Regions from separate parts of the Blautia sp. Sow4_E7 genome, predicted to be linked through region 1. Evidence: predicted binding sites of a transcription regulator. Region 1 holds the regulator's gene; each other region holds the start of a gene.
The links. The regulator HrcA, encoded in region 1, represses chaperone genes, less so after heat shock. The targets are predictions, from matches to a motif close to TGTTAGCACTCNNNNNNNNNGAGTGCTAACA.
Positions count from the first base shown of each region.

Region 1 (3,591 bases):
TCGAATGTACCACCACCAAGGTCATAAACCATGATCTTCTGCTCTTTCTCATTGTCAAGACCATATGCAAGAGCTGCTGCTGTAGGCTCGTTGATGATACGTTTTACATCAAGGCCTGCGATCTTACCAGCATCCTTGGTTGCCTGACGCTGAGCATCGTTGAAATATGCAGGAACTGTGATAACTGCTTCTGTAACAGACTCTCCAAGGTATCCCTCAGCGTCTTTTTTCAGTTTCTGAAGGATCATAGCGGAAATTTCCTGTGGGGAATATTTCTTGTCGTCGATTGTTACACGGTAATCTGTACCCATCTCTCTCTTGATGGAGGAGATTGTTTTCTCTGCATTTGTTACAGCCTGACGTTTTGCAGGCTCACCTACCAGACGCTCACCTGTCTTTGTAAATGCTACAACAGATGGTGTTGTTCTGGATCCTTCTGTATTTGCGATAACGGTTGGCTGTCCACCTTCCATAACAGCTACACAGCTGTTTGTTGTACCTAAGTCAATACCAATGATTTTTCCCATGATAATTTTCCTCCTGTTTAAAAATCTATGGTTACTGTTCACTACGTGATCAGTAACCGCTTCGCGATGCACAGAAATCATGCATTCGCATGATTTCGCGCTGCAATTCTCGGGTTTTCTGTAAACTTTGTTCACAAAAAACACCTCGCGGAACGCTACCAGTGAACAATAACAATTTATATTCTGTTTTAGTACTTAATTGGCTACCTTAACCATGCTGTGTCTTACAACGAAATCCTTGTAGGTATATCCCTTCTGGAATTCCTCTACGACGATGTTCTCGCCGACGGATTCGTCTTCCACATGCATGACTGCATTGTGCAGATTTGGATCAAATTCCTTGCCTACAGCTTCGATTGGCTTCACACCCATCTCATCGAAGGCTGTCATCATCTGCTTGTATATCATCTTCATACCTTCTGCAAATGGATCTTCCTCAGGTGCCTGTGCAAGGCCTCTTTCGAAGTTATCCACGATTGGAAGCATCTTTTCAACGATGTCCTTGGCGCCGATGATGTACATGCTGGATTTCTCTTTCTCCGTTCTTTTACGGTAGTTGTCGAACTCAGCCATGCTGCGCTTCAGTCTGTCTGTAAGCTCCTCGATCTGCTGTTCAAATTTATCTTTTTCTTTTTTCTTCTTGCCGAAGAAAGAAGTTTTTGTCTTAGATTCCGGTTCCTTCTGGGATTCTTCCTCCTGAGCTGGCTGCTCAGTTTCTTCTGCCTGGGCTGTCTCTTCGGAAGCTTCCTCTTCTGCTGTCTGGGCTGTATCTGCTGCCTCTTCTTCACTTCCGTCGGTTACCGGAATGTCAACTGCTTCTTCCTGTACTTCGGCTTCTTTATTCATTTCTTCTGACACGCTTTCAACCGCCTTTCTAGGTTTTCTTATTTACCATTTCATCAAGCTGGACTTTTAATTTCTTTAAGCTGTCCACTACATTCTCGTAATCCATTCGCTTGGGACCAATGATTCCGATTGTTCCCCGCATTCCATCGCCCAGCTCGTAAGTAGCTGTGACCACGCTGCAGTCCTTCATGGTACGTACCGGAACTTCATCTCCGATGTATACCTGAACTCCTGTGTTCTGGGGATCTCCCATTTCCTCACGGACCATATCCGCAAGTTCCTGCTTATCCTCAAAGGTGGAGATCAACTCACTGGCCTTGGATGTATCTGCCAGCTCTGGATACTTAAATATGTTGGTCGCTCCCGATGTATATACCTTCATATCTTCTTCATCCACATGAATGGTAGCTGCAACTGCGTCCAGCACATCTGCAACCACACCGCTGTGGCTTCCAGCCTGTTCTTTCAATCTGGCGATCATGCCAAGATTGATGTCCTGGATCGGAACACCGTTCAGATTGGTGTTAAGAAGAAGATTCAGCTTCAGGATCGTCTGATCATCCATCTCCTCTTCAATATTAATGATCTGGTTCCGGATGACATTGCCTTCACATACAACTACAGCGATCAGCTGGTGTTCATTGACACGTGAAAGCTGAATGAACTTCAGGGTGCTTCCTTTATACTGAGGAACAGCAACCATGGTCGCATAGTTGGTATTCGTGGCAAGAACCTTGGCTACCTGCTTCAATACCTTATCCATCTTGTCTGATTTCTCAATCATCAGATCACGGATTTCTGCGATCTCGGCTTCCTTCTCCCTGGTAAGCTCATCTACATAAAGGCGATAGCCTTTATCGGATGGAATTCTTCCGGCTGAGGTGTGGGGCTGTACAATGTAACCCATATCCGTCAGGTCGGACATCTCATTTCGGATGGTAGCGGAGCTGACATTCAAGTCCGGATACTTGGAAATGGTTCTGGAACCAACCGGCTCTCCTGTTTCCATATAAGTCTTGATGATTGCTTTCAGTATTTTCCGTTTGCGCTCATCTAATACTTCATCCATGAAATATCTGCTCCTTTCTGAAAAGCGGACGGTCAAACCTGATTCTGATTCCCGTCTGGCTTCTTCGAATTCCTTTGTTAGCACTCATTATTTAGGAGTGCTAACATCTATGTTCTTAAGATACACCTCAGTATTCCGTTTGTCAATATTTTTTACAAATTTTTTTCATCTTTTTTGATAGTTTTTACCTTAAACTTAAATCCATCCAGCTAAAATACAAATCAGTTAAGGCTATTGTTCACTCTGTTCGCAAAACACCCTTCGCGGAATATTGCCAGGAGACCGTAACAGATATAGCACATTCTGTCAGTTTTGCCTTATCACTCACGAAAAAAAGATGTCATGGAAATTTTTCCTCTGACATCTTTCTTCTGTTTATTACTTCCTATAATTTTCCAAATAATCTAAAACCTCTTCCGGATCATCCAGAAATACCACCAGATCCAGCACAGAAGGATCCATGAATTTTTCTTCCGCTGTATACTCCAGCAGGGCTTTCATCTTATTATAATATCCATCAATGTTATACAGTACAATAGGACGGTCAATACGCTTCAGGCTTTTTAAGGTAAGAATCTCGAAAAACTCTTCATAAGTGCCGATTCCTCCAGGAGTTACAATGGTAGCTTCTGATTTTTCCTCCAGAAGCTTCTTGCGTTCCCTCATATTCTCTGTAAAAATAAATTCCGTGCATTTCTCATATAAAACTCCCGGCTGGTCAAAAAAACGGGGAGCGATTCCAAGTATGTACCCCTTCTCTGCTGCCACGCCTCTGGCTGCTGCCCCCATCATTCCTGTGGCTCCGCCGCCAAACACCAGCCCGTGACCTCTTTTTCCCATTGCTCTTCCAAGCTCTTCTGTTTTTTCATAATAAATATCTTTCAGCAAGGCACTTGACGCACCGTATACACAAATATTCAACCTGTTATCCCCCTTATTTTTATCTCAAACTCCCAAGTTTCCACTTTTCCCTTCAAAGATAACGCATAATCCTTCGTTCTGTCAATGGGGCCTGGTTTAAATCTTCCAGAACAAGCATTCGATTTTGTACTGTACTTTTATATGTGGGGATGATATACTAAGATAAATAGAAAATATGAGTAATATTTACACTGGCAACAAAATAAATGGAAACTATCGAATGAACGT
Region 1 covers NZ_JBQKLL010000020.1:42,073-45,663, forward strand. The annotation lists gene dnaK (molecular chaperone DnaK) at 1-527, opposite strand, end outside; gene grpE (nucleotide exchange factor GrpE) at 723-1,373, opposite strand; gene hrcA (heat-inducible transcriptional repressor HrcA) at 1,402-2,442, opposite strand; gene ACTQ50_RS12050 (TIGR00730 family Rossman fold protein) at 2,821-3,363, opposite strand.

Region 2 (3,591 bases), on a different contig from region 1:
GCACTTCTTGTAACCTTTGCAGGATCAAGGATTCCCTCGTCTACCATGTTTACATATTTCTCATTCAGAGCATCAAATCCAACACCTGGCTCAGACTCTCTTACTTTATTGATGATAACTGCGCCTTCCAGACCAGCGTTAGCTGCAATGCGGAACAGCGGAGCTTCCAGTGCTTTCAGGATGATGTTTGCACCAGTCTTCTCATCTCCCTCAAGAGTAGCTGCAAGTTTTGCAACCTCTTTGGAAGCGTGGATGTATGCGGAACCGCCGCCTGCGATGATTCCCTCTTCAACTGCTGCTCTGGTAGCTGCAAGAGCATCCTCCATACGCAGTTTTGCTTCTTTCATCTCTGTCTCAGTAGCTGCACCAACACGAACGACTGCTACGCCGCCTGCAAGTTTTGCAAGTCTTTCCTGAAGTTTTTCTCTATCGAAATCAGATTTTGTCTCCTCGATCTGAGCACGGATCTGGGCAACACGGTTAGCGATTGCTTCTTTATCTCCCATACCATCAACGATAACAGTTGTCTCTTTTGCAACTTTAACGGATTTTGCACGTCCTAACTGAGCCATTGTAGCGTCTTTCAGTTCCAGACCTACTTCGTCAGAGATTACAGTACCGCCTGTAAGGATTGCGATATCCTGAAGCATTTCTTTTCTTCTGTCGCCATAGCCAGGAGCTTTGACTGCTACTACCTGGAAGGTTCCTCTTAATTTGTTTACGATCAGGGTTGTAAGAGCCTCGCCCTCAACATCCTCAGCGATGATCAGAAGTTTGGCACCAGCCTGTACGATCTGCTCCAGTAACGGAAGAACTTCCTGGATATTGGAAATCTTCTTGTCTGTGATCAGGATGTATGGATCCTCAAGGTTTGCTTCCATCTTCTCCATGTCTGTGGACATGTATGCGGAAATGTATCCGCGGTCGAACTGCATACCTTCTACAAGATCAAGCTCTGTATGCATGGTCTTGGACTCTTCTACAGTGATAACACCGTCGTTGGAAACCTTCTCCATTGCGTTTGCAACAAGCTCTCCAACTTCTTTATCTCCAGCGGAGATAGATGCAACGTTTGCGATCTGTTTCTTTCCGCTTACTTTCTGGCTCATGTTCTTGATTGCCTCTACAGCAGCGTCTGTAGCTTTTTTCATACCGCGTCTCATAACGATCGGGTTAGCACCTGCTGCCAGGTTCTTCATTCCTTCGTGTACCATTGCCTGGGCAAGTACAGTAGCGGTTGTAGTACCATCACCAGCTACATCATTTGTCTTGGAAGCAACTTCTTTGATCAGCTGAGCGCCCATGTTCTCGAAAGCGTCCTCAAGCTCGATCTCTTTTGCGATTGTAACACCGTCGTTTGTGATAAGCGGAGCACCGAACTGTTTGTCAAGTACTACGTTTCTTCCTTTCGGTCCAAGTGTTACTCTGACAGTATCAGCAAGTTTATTTACACCAGCCTCTAATGCGGTTCTGGCTTCTGCACCATATTTAATCTCTTTTGCCATGATTGATCATCCTCCTGATTTCAAGTTATTTACTATGATATTCAATTATTTCACAATTGCAAGAATGTCGCTCTGTTTTACAACGATATACTCTTCACCGTCAAGCTTAACCTCTGTTCCTGAATATTTGGAATAGATAACCTTGTCGCCGGCTGCAACTTCCATCTTAACTTCTTTGCCATCTACTACTCCGCCAGGTCCTACAGCGATTACTTCTGCCTGCTGGGGTTTCTCCTGTGCCTGTCCCGGAAGAACGATACCGGATTTTGTTGTCTCTTCTGCTTCTAACTGTTTTAATACAACTCTGTCACCTAATGGAACTAATTTCATGATCTATGTCCTCCTTTAGAATTATTTTTCTTTTCTTTACTAGCACTCATTATTGCTGAGTGCTAATCACTGTCCATTATATTATTGAATTCTGTGATTTTGTGCAACTCTTTTCATTGTGGTGTTTTTAAGTATATTCTTTTTTATGCTCTTTTATTCTCTCTTTTTCTCGCATTTTCTCACTTTGATAATTTTCTGAAACTTTTTGCCCACAAAAAAGAACTGCTTCCCCTTTCTTCCTGGGAAAAGCAGTTCTTCTGTTTACCATTTATCAAATTTTATCCGTGAAACCTATCAGGGCTTTTTATTTCTCTGTGCCTTGATCTCCTCCAATTCATCAAAGATCACTTCATTGAGGACTTTGATATAGGTTCCCTTCATACCGGAGGATCTGGACTCGATCACACCTGCACTCTCGAATTTACGGAGTGCATTTACGATCACTGATCTGGTAATGCCTACCCTGTCCGCAATCTTGCTTGCAACAAGGATTCCCTCATCCCCGTCAAGCTCGTCAAAAATATGGATGATCGCTTCCAGTTCAGAGAAGGAAAGGGTGTTAAAGGCGGATTTCACAACCTGTTTCTTCCGGTCTTCCTCTGCATTCTCCTCGTGTACAGCACGCATCATCTCAAGACCCACTACTGTGGTGCCATATTCACTGACAATAATATCCTCAATGTCATACGGACGGTCCTTGCGGTACATAAATACAGTTCCAAGGCGCTCTCCTGCAATATCAATAGGATTGATGATTCCCTGATAGCTGCTGGAAACATGCTCAAAACCAAGTGTCTGAAGATTCACGTTCTCCTTGGTGGATAAAACACCTAAGAATCTCTCATTCAGCAGAGGGTCAACATGACCGCCCACCTCATCAGCTATCAGTTCCCGGATTTCCTCAACACCGGGGCAGAAACTAACGCCGAGTACCTTACCCTTCTTACTGAGGACCAGGATATTGGAACTTAAGGTATCCATCAGAACCTGGCAGATATCATTAAAAACCACCTTACTGGAACTGCTGTTATGCAGAAGCTTATTGATTTTTCTTGTTTTATCAAGTAACTGAACGCTCATTTTGTCCTCCCTTCGCTTTTGTTCCGTTAAATTCACTTGTTACTCTAATACTACACGTTTTTCGAACTATTTACAAGCTATTTTTTACTATTTTTCAATTTTGTTTAGCTTTTCTGAAAATATTACGTTTTTGGAACTATTCACCAAACAACGGCAGTAATAGTTTTGCGTAAAGTCACGTGCAAGCACAGTCTTTGGCTCACTGCCCGCGTAAAAAAATCCCCCTGCAAAACAGTCATCCTGCCCTGCAAAGGGAACTTTTTCCAAATTGTTGCAGTTCACGGCTTAACCAGCCGCATAACCTTAATTTTCTTTTTCGTCTTTTGGCTTTGCTTCTACATAGCCGCAGGTTTCCTGGCTGCACACCAGTTTATTTCCCTTTTCCACCATGTAGCTTCCGCATACCGGACACTTCTTGGCAGACGGCTTCTGCCAGGACATAAAGTCGCACTCCGGATTATCCTCACAGCCGTAATATTTACGGCCCTTCTTCGTCTTCTTCAGAACCACTTCCTTGCCGCACTTCGGGCAGGCTACGCCGATCTTCTCATAATAAGGCTTGGTATTTCTGCACTCCGGGAATCCAGGACATGCCAGGAATCTTCCGTGAGGACCATATTTGATCACCATGTGGCGGCCGCAGTTGTCACAGACTACATCGGTTTCCTCATCATGA
Region 2 covers NZ_JBQKLL010000014.1:4,880-8,470, reverse strand. The annotation lists gene groL (chaperonin GroEL) at 1-1,505, opposite strand, end outside; gene groES (co-chaperone GroES) at 1,551-1,835, opposite strand; gene ACTQ50_RS09845 (hypothetical protein) at 1,963-2,103, opposite strand; gene codY (GTP-sensing pleiotropic transcriptional regulator CodY) at 2,130-2,915, opposite strand; gene topA (type I DNA topoisomerase) at 3,219-3,591, opposite strand, start outside.
Region 2: a site for HrcA is predicted at 1,873-1,903, ahead of groES (co-chaperone GroES). Genes of this name have one in related genera too.

Region 3 (3,591 bases), on a different contig from region 1:
TTTGTTACCTTTACCGGATCAATAATACCCTGTTTCATCATATCCACAAAGGTTTCTGATGATGCATCAAATCCCATGCCAGGTTCACTCTTCTTTACCTTGTCTACGATAACCGGGCCTTCCAGACCTGCATTTTCCACAATCGTATACAGTGGTGCTTCCAGTGCCTTTGCTACGATTCTGGCTCCGGTCTTCTCATCACCCTCCAGGGCTGCTAACAGTTCCTCTACCTTTTTCTGTGCATGGATATATGCAGATCCGCCACCGCAGATAATGCCTTCCGATACGGCTGCTTTTGTTGCGTTCATGGCATCTTCCATGCGGTATTTAGCTTCTTTCATTTCTGTTTCTGTTGCCGCGCCGACACGGATCACTGCAACGCCTCCGCCCATCTTCGCGATACGGTCCATGAGTTTATCTTTATCAAAATCGGATGTTGTTTCCGCCATCTGTCTCTTCAGGCTGGCGATGCGTGCATCAATGTCTTCCTTGTTCCCGGCACCGTCTACGATCGTGGTATTTTCCTTTGTAACCTTTACAGATTTTGCACGGCCAAGCATATCCATCGTGGTATCTTTAAGTTCAAGGCCAAGATCTTCCATGATCACCTGACCGCCGGTAAGTGTTGCGATATCTTCAAGCATTGCCTTTCTGCTGTCACCATATCCCGGTGCCTTTACAGCAACGACCTTCAGGGTACCTCTCAGTCTGTTGACAATCAATGTGGTAAGTGCCTCTCCCTCCACATCTTCTGCAATGATGAGGAGTTCTTTCCTCTCTCTCATCACATTTTCCAAAATGGGAAGGATGTCCTGGATATTTGAAATCTTCTTATCAGTCATGAGGATATAAGGATCCTCCATGTTGGCGATCATTTTTTCTTTATCATCACACATGTATCCGGAAAGATATCCATTATCGAACTGCATACCTTCGACTACGTCGATCTCCGTCTTCATGGTCTTTGATTCTTCAATCGTAATAACGCCGTTCTCTCCGACTTTTTCCATTGCATCGGCAATCATCTCACCGACTTCTTCATTACCGGAAGAGATTGCAGCTACTTTTGCAATATGATCCTTCCCAGTAACAGGATGGCTCATTTCTTCAATTGCCTGTACAGCCACATCTGCTGCCTTCTTCATTCCTTTTCTTAAAACAATGGCATTTGCACCTGCTGCGATATTTTTCATTCCTTCTTTTACAAGTGCCTGTGCCAGAACTGTAGCTGTTGTTGTTCCATCTCCCGCAATGTCGTTTGTCTTGGTAGCCACTTCTTTTACAAGCTGTGCGCCCATATTTTCAAAACGATCTTCCAGTTCGATCTCTTTTGCAATGGTCACACCATCGTTTGTAATTAATGGTGCACCGTAAGATTTATCCAGTACAACATTTCTTCCTTTTGGCCCCAATGTTACCTTTACTGTATCTGCCAGTCTGTCTACGCCGGCTTCCATTTTTTTTCGAACATCAATATCAAAACTAATCTCTTTTGCCATGATAATTTCCTTCTTTCTACTGTTTCTATTACTCGACAATTGCCAGAATGTCATCCTGGATTACAATTTTATATTCTTCGTCGCCAATTTTTACTTCTGTGCCGCCGTATTCAGAAATAATGACTTTATCTCCTTCTTTTACCTGCATGGCAACCCTCTGTCCGTCTTTACATTTTCCCGGACCAACTGCAATTACTACAGCTTCCTGCGGTTTCTCTTTTGCGCTGTCTGGCAGAATGATTCCTGATTCTGTCTTTTCTTCAACATCCTGATACTGAAGAACTACTTTGTCACCCAATGGTTTTAATTTCATATGAATAACCTGCCTTTCTTTTGTTAGCACTCTTGCTTGTTGAGTGCCATCGTGTTTCGCAAAAAATATGTTTCTCGCGAAACATGTTTTATTTTTAAATTATTTATTTTTAAAGTATTATATCACCTGTATTTCTCTTGTCAATAGGTTTCCAAAATAATTTAAAAAAGATGCGAAGCACCTTAACCATTACTTTGCATCTTTTGATCATCTAAATTAATTCATTTATATTTTTCCTGATTTTTTCCGATACTTCCCGAAAAACCTTCAATTCTTCTTCCGACACACCTTTTAAAATCATCCCGTTCATTGCTTCCCTTCTCTTCGTCATTTCTGTTACCAGATCCTTCGCATAATCAGATATTTCATAATGAATATATCTTCTATCATTCTTATCCGGTATCGCAATAAGATAATTTCTCCTGCAGAGACTGTCAACTGCCTGCGAAATATGTCCACGGTTCATCATCAACTGATGGTGGATATCCGTAGAGGTATTATGTGTTCCGCATTTTGACAGGAAGTATAATATCTCCAGTTCTGCTCTTTTCATATCATATTTTTCTCGTAATTCAACGCTCTGTTCCTCTAACAGCTTTTTAAATTGTCCTCCCTGCAATATGATATCAATTTGTGTATCCATTTAGTTCAGCTTCTTTCAATGTTTTTTTCATTCTATCACAAGTTTAATAATTCGTCACCATTTAATTTTAAACGACTTTTTTGTTTCCTCTTAATTAATGATTAACATCTGGAATCTATTCCGCTGAATCTAATATCAGTAATTATTTTATTTCGCAAAGTTCACAAAATCTTCACACAATTATTAGCACTCTCTATTGACGAGTGCTAATTCATATGTTATATTACACATAGAACAAAGAAAGAGAATATGATTTTTCTTCCTGATATTCATAAATCAACACTTCGGGTTTCTCCGATAGTGCAAACTTTAGTTTATGTCATGAAAGGAGATATGACTTATGTTAATGCCTAGTATTTTTGGAGAAAATTTATTTGATGATTTTATGGATGATTTTGCTTTTCCGGACATCGATAAAAAATTGTATGGAAAACATGCTCCCCATATCATGAAGACTGATGTGAAGGAAAAAGACAACGCTTACGAAGTGGCAATTGATCTTCCTGGATTTAAGAAAGACGAGATTCAGATCCAGCTTGAAAACGGTTATGTAACTGTAAGTGCAGCAAAAGGTCTGGATAAAGATGAAAAAGATAAGGAAGGAAAATATATCCGCCGCGAGCGTTATACCGGAAATGTAAGCAGAAGCTTTTATGTAGGAAATAATGTTCAGAGAGAAGACATCCATCCGAAATTTGAAAATGGTATTCTTTCCTTTACTGTTCCAAAAGAGCAGAAGGCAGTAGAAAACAACTCACATTATATTTCCATCGAAGGTTAATCTCAAACGGGCAGGGAATAAAACCCCTGCCTGTTTTAAAAGCCAAATGCAATCGGAAAAGAGGTTTTTGATATGAGTAAAACGACATCAAGAGTATTATGGATTTTAGCCGGAATCTTTCTGATTATAACCGGGATCGGATGTTTGAGGAATCCCGGAAAAATTCTTTATGGTCTTCCCATTATCTTTGGAGTTGCCATGATGTTTTCCGGCATTATAGATATTGTGATATTTGCAGCCGGTCATGATTATATGGCAGGATCTGGCTGGTTTCTTGCTGACGGCATTCTAACCGTACTGATGTCTTTATTCATTTTGGGAAATGGATGGTTTACAGCAATGACTATTTCCTTTA
Region 3 covers NZ_JBQKLL010000018.1:44,541-48,131, forward strand. The annotation lists gene groL (chaperonin GroEL) at 1-1,499, opposite strand, end outside; gene ACTQ50_RS11400 (co-chaperone GroES) at 1,528-1,812, opposite strand; gene ACTQ50_RS11405 (MarR family winged helix-turn-helix transcriptional regulator) at 2,024-2,455, opposite strand; gene ACTQ50_RS11410 (Hsp20/alpha crystallin family protein) at 2,796-3,236, shown strand; gene ACTQ50_RS11415 (HdeD family acid-resistance protein) at 3,309-3,591, shown strand, end outside.
Region 3: a site for HrcA is predicted at 1,834-1,864, ahead of ACTQ50_RS11400 (co-chaperone GroES). Genes of this name have one in related genera too.

Region 4 (3,591 bases), on a different contig from region 1:
ACAATAAAGAATAACGGAACAGGAACCGTAAATCTTGAAATTTCCACAGAAAGCGGAAAAGTACAGGCTGCACTTGATAAAACAGAACTTCCGGCTGATGGAAGCACTACCGCAGTAGTGACAGTACAGCCAATCGATACCACAACTGTAGGAACTGTAACGGATAATATTATTATCGCAAATGCAGATTCTGATCCTAAGACTACATTACTTACCATTCCGGTAACCTACACAGTACAGGAACAGCCAGCACCGTCCCTTACCGCAGATGTGACAGAGGTTACTTTCGACAGCAAAGAAGCTGGCTACACAGAAGCTCCGGCAGCTAAAACAGTTCATGTTTCAAACAATGGTAATGTAAAACTTACAGGAATTACCGTAACCGTAACTGGAAGTGCTTTTGCAGTTAGTGCACCGTCTCAGACAGAGTTAGAAGCAAATGCTGACCAGGCAGCGTCCTTTACAGTAGCTCCAATTACAGGACTTGCAGCAGGAACTTATAATGAGACAATTTCTATTAAGGCAGATCAGCTTGGTTCCTATGATATCCCAGTAGGCTTTACTGTTACAGAAGCTGCTACCAAGCTTACCGCAGTTGGCAAGGTATCAGATATTACCGTGGCAAATGGCGTAGAGAAATCTGCAGATGGATTACAGCTTCCAGGAACCGTTAAGATCACTACCAATAAAGGTGAGATGAATGCATCTGTAAAATGGGATGTAAAGGGCTGCGCATATAATCAGAACAGTGCTGAGGCACAGAAATTCTCTGTAAATGGTACTGTTGTTCTTCCAGATGGCGTTACCAATCCGGATAACCTCAGTCTGGTAGTATCTGCAAATGTGTCTGTAAAGCGTGGACCAATTGTTTCAGATGCAGCGAATAACACCATTACCGGAATCAGTTCTGATGGTGTATATACCACAGAGACTAAGATTACCTTCACAGCAGTTGGTGCGGGAATGGATATTGAAAATCCGATCAAGGGGGATGTAAGATATCAGCCTCTCAATTGGGAAGTCCTTGAAGCGAGAAGCTGGGACAGCGCTCCATATTCTGCGACCTTCCGTATGGGTAAGACAGGCAGCTATACACTGACTGTTACCTACAATCAGCAGAAATTCGATGGAAGTAACTGGGTAAACACTGGTACACAGGATACTAAGAAAGTTAGCTTTACCGTAAACGCTTCCCCGAACCAGACACTGACACCAGCAGCAGATAAAACCGATGCAAACCAGAAGAAAGCAGTAAAGACTGGAGATAACACTCCAATCCTTCCATTTGTGATCATTCTGCTCGTAGCAGTTGCGCTGATCGCAGGAATTCTTGTTTATCGTAATAAAAAGAAATAATAAGTGTTCACCTTGTTGGAAATAGAAAAGGCTGAATAGAAAAGGCTGAATAGAAAAGGCGAAGGGGTACTGTTAATGGTACTCCTTCTTCTATGTATAAAAGTAAAAAATAGGATTTATTATCCACCTACAATATTGCTAGCACTCATTTAAAATGAGTGCTAAATTTTTCTTGACTTTTAGTCAGTTTGGTATTATTATAGTTGATATAATTAAGAAGACAAAGGAGAGTGAGCTGCATGGCTGAGAAGCATGGTAGTTTATCAATTAACAGTGAAAATATTTTTCCAATTATAAAGAAATGGTTATATTCTGATCATGACATTTTCGCAAGAGAGCTGATTTCTAACGGCTGTGATGCGATTACGAAATTAAAGAAACTGGATGTTATGGGTGAATACACACTTCCAGATGATTATAAAGCAGAAGTGCATGTTATTGTGAACCCGGAAGAGAAGACTCTGAAGTTCGTTGATACCGGTCTTGGTATGACAGCTGATGAAGTAGAAGAGTATATCACACAGATTGCTTTTTCCGGAGCAACAGAGTTCCTTTCCAAATATAAAGATAAGACAACAGATGACCAGATCATCGGTCATTTCGGACTTGGATTCTATTCTGCATTTATGGTAGCAGACGAAGTCCAGATTGATACTCTTTCTTACAAAGAGGGTGCTACACCAGTACATTGGACCTGCGACGGCGGTACCGAGTATGATATGCAGGATGGCAATAAGACTACCGTTGGTACAGAGATTACCCTGTTTTTAAATGATGAGAGTACAGAATTTTCTAATGAATACCGCATGAGAGAAGTAATCGAGAAATATTGTTCCTTCATGCCGGTAAATATCTATCTTTCCAAGGAGAATGCTCCTCAGGAATATGAGACCATTGAGGAGTCTGAGCTTCGCGAGGATGATGTAGTTGTAGAGCGTATCCATGAGGACGCCAAGACAGAAGAGAAGGAGAACGACAAGGGCGAGAAAGAAGTTGTAGAAGTATCTCCTGCCAAGGATAAAGTAAAGATCAACAAGCGTCCAGTATCCTTAAGTGATCCGGAACCGCTGTGGATGAAGCATCCAAGCAGCTGCACAGACGAAGAATACAAGGAATTTTACCGCAAGGTATTTATGGATTATAAGGAGCCTCTGTTCTGGATCCACCTGAATATGGATTATCCATTTAACCTGAAAGGTATTCTGTACTTCCCGAAGATCAATACAGAATACGATTCCATTGAGGGAACCATTAAACTTTATAACAACCAGGTATTTATCGCAGATAATATCAAGGAAGTAATTCCGGAATTCCTGCTTCTTCTGAAAGGTGTGATTGACTGCCCGGATCTTCCGTTGAATGTATCCAGATCTGCACTGCAGAACGATGGATTTGTAAAGAAGATTTCCGATTACATTACCAAGAAGGTTGCTGATAAGCTTACCGGAATGTGTAAGACAGACCGAGAGTCTTATGAGAAATACTGGGATGACATCAGCCCATTTATCAAATATGGCTGCATCAAGGATGCGAAATTTGCAGATAAGATGAGTGATTATATTCTCTTTAAGAACATTGATGGCAAATATCTTACTCTGAAGGATTGCATCGAGGAGAATAAGAAGCCAGAGGAAGAGGCTAAAGCTGAGGAGACAAAGGAGTCCACAGAAGAGAAGAAAGAAGACTCTGCAGAGGATAAGAAAGAGCCGGAGAAGACAATCATCTTCTATGTAACAGATGAGGTTCAGCAGAGCCAGTATATCAATATGTTCCGTGAGGCAAAGAAGGACGCAGTTGTTCTGAAGCACAATATTGACAGCGCATTTATTTCCCATCTGGAGCAGAGAGACCAGACCATCCAGTTCAAGAGAATTGATGCAGACCTTTCCGAAGAGCTTCGCGAGGATGGCGCTGCGGATGAGGAGACTTCCAAGACTCTTACAGAAGTATTCAGAAGTGCGCTGAAGAATGACAAGCTGGAAGTAAAGGTTGAGAACCTGAAGAATGAGAAGGTTGCTGCAATGATGACTCTTTCTGAGGAGAGCCGCCGTATGCAGGATATGATGAAGATGTACAATATGTACGGTATGGATCCATCCATGTTTGGTGGACAGGAGACACTGGTCCTCAATGCCAAACATCCGCTGGTTCAGTTTGTAGCAGGTAATAAGGATTCTGAGAAGACTCCTGTGATCTGCGAGGAACTGTACGATCTTGCTATGTTAAGCCATAAGC
Region 4 covers NZ_JBQKLL010000014.1:51,877-55,467, forward strand. The annotation lists gene ACTQ50_RS10080 (hypothetical protein) at 1-1,356, shown strand, start outside; gene htpG (molecular chaperone HtpG) at 1,596-3,591, shown strand, end outside.
Region 4: a site for HrcA is predicted at 1,493-1,523, ahead of htpG (molecular chaperone HtpG). Genes of this name have one in related genera too.